One region of the Staphylococcus condimenti genome, then DNA from elsewhere that is predicted to be linked to it. Evidence: predicted binding sites of a transcription regulator. Region 1 holds the regulator's gene; the other holds the start of a gene.
What was found. The regulator Rex, encoded in region 1, represses fermentation and respiration genes when NADH is low (regulators of the CRP and FNR family bind a similar motif). The targets are predictions, from matches to a motif close to TTGTGAAATATTTCACAA.

Region 2: the regulator Rex is predicted to act here: its motif matches at 1,875-1,892, upstream of A4G25_RS09145 (anaerobic C4-dicarboxylate transporter family protein).

What each region holds. Positions count from the first base shown of each region.
Region 1 covers NZ_CP015114.1:2,588,011-2,591,227, forward strand. Annotated here, with positions in the region: gene A4G25_RS12425 (ABC-F family ATP-binding cassette domain-containing protein) at 1-462, opposite strand, end outside; gene A4G25_RS12430 (redox-sensing transcriptional repressor Rex) at 1,059-1,703, shown strand; gene A4G25_RS12435 (sulfurtransferase TusA family protein) at 1,751-1,975, opposite strand; gene A4G25_RS12440 (YeeE/YedE family protein) at 2,002-3,087, opposite strand.
Region 2 covers NZ_CP015114.1:1,861,504-1,864,720, forward strand. Annotated here, with positions in the region: gene A4G25_RS09135 (catalase) at 1-1,222, shown strand, start outside; gene A4G25_RS09140 (hypothetical protein) at 1,393-1,590, opposite strand; gene A4G25_RS09145 (anaerobic C4-dicarboxylate transporter family protein) at 1,922-3,217, shown strand, end outside.

The DNA.
Region 1 (3,217 bases):
ATCCAAACCATGAAGAACTGTTTTGATTTTACTTTCATATTGATAACCTTCTAATCGTTCAAATTGATTGGAAAGCGTTTCATATTTAGACATATGCGCTTTGAATGTTTCAGATTCATATTCTTCAGCATGTTCAGCCAACCACGCTGTTTCTGCTTGCATATCTGCTTCCATTTGCTTTAATTTCGCAAAGGGTTTTGACATTTCTTCCCATACAGTATGGTTAGTATCTAAGGTCATTTGCTGAGTCAGATAACCAACTTTTAAATTTTTGATTTTAGAAATATGGCCTTCGTCATACCCATCGACTCCGGCAATAATTTTCATTAAAGTAGATTTACCGGCACCATTTCTGCCGACGATTCCTATTTTTTCGTGGCTCTTTACTTCGAAGTGAACATCGTTAAAGATTTCTTCACCATCGAACGATTTAGAGACATCGTTAAGTTGTAATAAAATCATGTCGTATGTTTACGAGTCAGCATGTTAAATTAAAAACTGGCTCGTAGACCTCCTTTCTTTTCGCTCTGTATCATCACTTACCTTCCATTATAAGTGGAAATAGTAGTTCTGCCTATTAAATATCACGAATTTCCTTTAATGAAATATAGTACTATTTTACATCAAAATCACTAATAAATATTAGCTTGTATTAAGTTTGTTACGAAATCATGTGTTCAAATTATATATTTAAACGTATAATGGTAACTACATCACTGAAAAATAACAGAAGAATTATAACTAGAATATGCGTTATTAACGGTTAAATTGTTCATAGAAAGTTACTTTTACAGTTATTTATTTTTAGAGGTACATAAGGTATACTTAGTTAATAAAAATGCTTTAATCCTTTAATCTAGGAAGATTAACGTAGTTACAATATATAATAAAAACTATTTGAACGTTGTAATCTCCTCAAAAAATAAGTTTAGAAAAACTAAAAGTATTTTTTCTGAACTATTCATTTTTTACAATCAACAAAGTCTATTACAGTATTTACATGAGAGATTAGAACTTGTTCATAAATAATAGTTTTTGAAGATGTGGGGGTAAACAAATTGAGTAATCAAAAAAATAATATTCCTCGTGCGACCTTAAAACGTTTGCCGCTCTATTACAGACTTGTCAATCAACTTCATGAAAAGGGAATTGATCGAGTTAATTCTAAAACTATCAGTGAAGCCTTAGATATCGATTCTGCTTCTATCAGAAGAGATTTTTCTTACTTTGGAGAATTAGGTAAGAAAGGTTACGGCTATAATGTTGAAAGTTTGTTGGAATTTTTTAAAAGTAAAATCAGCGAGAGCGATACGATTAAAATCGGTCTGGTCGGAGTAGGAAATTTAGGTAAAGCATTGCTTTCTTATAACTTTTCTATCCATGATGAAATGGTTATTACTGAAGCTTTTGATATTCGCGAAGATATCGTCGGTACAAAAGTCGGCAATGTTATCGTAAATAAAATGCAAGATCTTCAATCTGTTTTGAAAAGTGCAGAGCTAGATGTAGTAATTTTAACAACACCTGGCAGTGCAGCACAAGAAGCAGCGAATCAAATCGTAGAAGGCGGAGTGAAAGGTATCTTAAATTTCACACCTACTCGAATTGATGTACCTGATGATGTTTCTGTTCATCAAATTGATTTAGGTATTGAATTGCAATCGCTTTTATTTTTTATGAACAACCTACGCAGCAGTAACTGAAAAAAGACGTTCCAAAATTTAATTTGGAGCGTCTTTTTGATGTTAATTTAAGCTTTTTGAACTGTAATTGTCCAAGATGCATCACCAATTTGTTCATAATTAGTAACTGGATAATTATTTTCAGCCGCCCAGTTTGGGATAGCTTCTGTTGCTTGCGTGCAGTCAAAATCGATTTTCAATTCATCACCGACATCTAGAGTCTGCATTTTTTTCTGTGCTTCAATTAATGGGAAGGGACAAACCATTCCTACGGTTCCTAATTCATGTAACATGTAAACACTCCTTAAGTGATTTGAATTTAAGATTGTGCAGCTGGACGTGCTGCGTTTTGTTTAGTCGATTTTTGCATAGCTTTCATAGGCTTTACAAATAAGAAGTAACTCATAAACCATGTACCCAAAATCATAGCTGCTAAAGCAATCCAACCTTGCCATGAAAGAGCAGCTGTTGCTACTAAGCCATTTCCAATTGAGCATCCGCCGGCTACTGAAGCGCCAAATCCCATAAAGGCACCGCCAATTACACTATTGCGAAGTGTTTTTTTATCAGGAAGTCTGCAAGCAAACTCTCTTGAACCTTTCGCAGCAATGTAAGATCCGATAAAGATACCTAGAACTAAGAATACACCCCAATCTAAAAATGAAGTTTTACCAGACAGTATGAACTGTACTAAGTTTGAAGAAGGTGTTGTAATCCCAAGTCCACCTTCTCGACCTGTAGAATAACTCATAGGCCAAGCAATTAAAGCAATTAAACCAACAGCAATCGCTGCAATAAAAGGATGGAATTTTTTCTCGAAGAAGAAATGACGTATACCTGTATAGCGTTGTTTCAATTTAGGTACTGCAATTTTAGGTTTTGGTTTGCGTAGTGTTCTGACAACAAAATAGCCTGTAACTGCGACAAGACCAATAACAAAAATCCATGCAGGAATTCCTGTACTCGCAGACATATCTGCATTAACATTAGTTTTTGAATTTAACTTTTCCATCACAGGTTTAAGCAAACCTGCTTTTGTAATAGCTGAGAAGATGGCGTAAGAGATTAGAGCAAGCCAACTTCCTATTAGTCCTTCTCCAGCTCTGTAGTAAGTACCAGTAGCACAACCGCCTGCAAGTACAATACCTACACCAAAAATAAATGAGCCAATTATTGTACCTACAATAGGGAAGGTGCCGTTATCTAATGGCTTGCCGATAATAGCTGTAAATGCTAATAATCCGACAGCTTGTACAGAAATAGCGATTAATAAAGCATAAAACATTTTGTTATTTTTTTGGACATACATGTCTCGAAATCCGCCAGCTAAGCAAAAACGAGTGCGCTGCATTACAAATCCAAGCAAGCCGCCAACAATGAGGCCGCTTATAATCATCCAGATCATTAAAACCCCTCTTTTCCGATAATGTTAGTATGTTTTATAATAATAAAGAATGATATCAAATGCAAGAGGAGTTTTTTTCTGTTTTAAACTTAAATTCATTTTTGCGTATATATAAATTGTTTAAGCTCCA
Region 2 (3,217 bases), 730 kb from region 1:
CCACCGTAAAGACTTACATGAATCTATCGAAAAAGGTGACTATCCTGCTTGGGAATTAGGCCTTCAAATTATCCGTGAAGATCAAGAATTCGACTTTGACTTTGATATCTTAGACCCTACTAAATTATGGCCAGAAGATGAAATCCCAGTAAAAGTTGTAGGTAAAATGACATTGAATCGAAATGTAGATAATGTTTTCGATGAAATAGAACAAATTGCTTTCCACCCCGGACATGTAGTTCCAGGTATTGATTTCTCAGATGATCCACTTTTACAAGGACGTCTCTTCTCTTATACAGACACACAAATTTCACGTCTCGGCGGCCCTAACTTCAATCAAATTCCTATTAACCGTCCAGTGAATAAAGTACACAATAATCAACGTGACGCGATGTACCAAATGGACATTCATACAGATAAAACTTCATATCACAACAATGGTTTAGAAGGTAATTGTCCATTCACAAGTTCTAAAGCACAAGGCGGTTACGTACATTATCCAGAACGTGTTGAAGGTCACAAAGTACGTACACGCAGTGAAAGCTTTAAAGATTATTATTCACAAGCAAAATTATATCTTAATAGCTTAACGAAACCAGAGTACGATCATACTGTAGATGGTTTCTCATTTGAAATTGGTAAATGTAAGAGCATGGATGTACGCCAACGTGCAGTGAATCAATTGAATAAAGTTGACCGTGAACTGGCTGAACGTGTAGCTGAAAATGTAGGCGTTACAGTTCCAGAAGAAAATGAAGAAGTAAAATCAGATAAAAAAGATAGTCAATTGACTATGGAAAAATACAATCGTCCATTACCAGGTCACTCAGTTGCAGTATTGATTAATGGAGATATAGATCCAGAAACATTGAAACAATATGCAAAAGAATATGCATCTCAAGGTTTAAACTATGCATTTGTCGGTAAACAACAAAAACAACTTTCAGATGATATTACAGTGAATGAAACGTACGACACTGCACATTCAACTTTATTTGACAGTCTAGTAGTATTGTCTGACGGCAATGGCTTAGTGCCAGATGCTGAAGAATTTGCTGCACTTGCCTTCAAACATAAGAAACCAATTATCTTTAATAAAGCAGCAGCAGATGAGTTGCAAGATCAAAAAATTAAACTTGATGCACCTGGCGTATTCGTATCGGATAATCCAGATACAATCGTAAAAGCATTTGATAAAGTGCGTTACTGGGATAGAAAATAAGCAGTATTAAATATTTTTGAGAAGAATATCTCAAAGTGTTTTACAAAAATTGAAACTTTAAATAGCAAACGGCCGAGGGAAGAACCTCTGGCCGTTTTTACTGTGTGCTATTTGGGAAAAGTTTTTTTAAGAACAAAAATAGAAAGTTTGGATTCAGGAATGCTGGTATTTTAATCTTTATCTTTAGTCGATGCGTATTCATAAAGTTTAACAATTGTTTTGAATTTAGCATCCTCTAGGTTAGTAGTGCCATTTCGCAAATCTTGTACAGTTTGATAAGGCAATTTTGCGGCTTTAGAAATTTTATAACCGCTTTCTGCTTTAAATAATTTTTCAATCGCATTTTTAATAGTAGTAATTTCGTTCATTTGTCTGTTCCTTCCCTATGATTAATTTTCAATTTCATTAATATGATTAAATCACTTATTTACTAGCTACCCTAACTTTATATAAGTAAAAACATACCGAAGTGTGAAGTATAGTTTGATTAAGTATCTTATATTTACAACTAATGTTTTAAATATTTAAATTAAATTCTATTTGAACATGGCTATAAAAATTGAGATGGGTAAAACAAAAATTGTTATGAAATAGTCGAATTTAGCAATAAAAATAGCATCCCGAAATTTCAGACATCGTGATAAACTAGGGTATGGGAATTTTTTCACAAAGTTCAGAAGGGAAAAGTGAGGAGTCAACATGTTCCTATTTATAACGGAAATTACGATTATGATACTCGCCATTATTATGGGGCTTAGAACTGCTGGTGCGCTTGGTTGCGGAATTTTTGCTATTGTTGCCCAGTTGATTATGATATTTATTTTTGGTCTGCCGCCAGGATCTGCACCAGTTACAGCTGTGCTGATTATTTTATCTATTGGTATTGCTGGTGGAACTTTGCAAGCAACTGGCGGTATCGATTATCTTGTATATTTAGCTTCAAAAATAATTGAACGCTTTCCTAAATCGATTATTTTTATTGCACCGATGATTGTCTTTTTATTTGTATTTGGTATCGGAACAGCTAATATCGCATTATCATTAGAGCCGATTATTGCAAAAACTGCAACTAAAGCAGGAATTCAACCGAAGCGCCCGCTTATCGCATCAGTATTAACTGCAAACTTAGCGTTATTATGCAGCCCGGCAGCTTCGGCTACAGCTTATATTATTGCAACACTTGCTGTTACAGGTCTTACGATGGGGAAATATTTATCTATTGTAATGCCGACAGCTTTACTTAGTATGTTAGCGCTTAGTATTTACTGCACATTTGTTGGACGTAAACGAAATGTTCAACCCAGTGTGTTTGCTGAAAATATATTAAGTGATTTAGAAGAAGAAAATATCAAACCTTATTTTTCTCGCCGCGTAAAATTGGGCGTTGCTGCATTTTTAACAGGTGTAGCATGTATCTTAGTCTTTGGTATTTTCTCAGATCTCGTGCCGACTTTTAACGTAGATGGAAAAACAGTTAAATTACAAACAACAGATATTGTGCAGCTCTTTATGTATGCGAGTGCAGCAGTTAATTTGATACTTGTTAAACTGAATACGAGTGATATTTTGTCTTCACATATTACACAATCTGCAATTGGTGCGTTATTTGCAGTGCTTGGACCAGGATGGCTCGGGGCCACAATATTTAGTGCGCCGCAAAATAAACGAATTATGACACGAGAAATAGGAGGCATTATTGAACATGTGCCTTGGCTTGTTATTATTTTGGTATCACTTGTAACCATTATAGTTATTTCACAATCAGCAACAGCATCTATTATGTTGCCGATTTTAATGAGCATCGGTATTCCTCCGACTTTCTTTTTAGCAATGGTGCAGACTTTGAATGTCAATTTCGTTATACCTGCACAACCTACATTATTATTTGCAGTTGATCTTGATGAAACAAAGCAAACACGAGCCACAAGTTTTATTGTGCCAGGTTTCTTCGTTATCACAGTGTCGATTATAATTGGATTTACAATCAAATCTTTA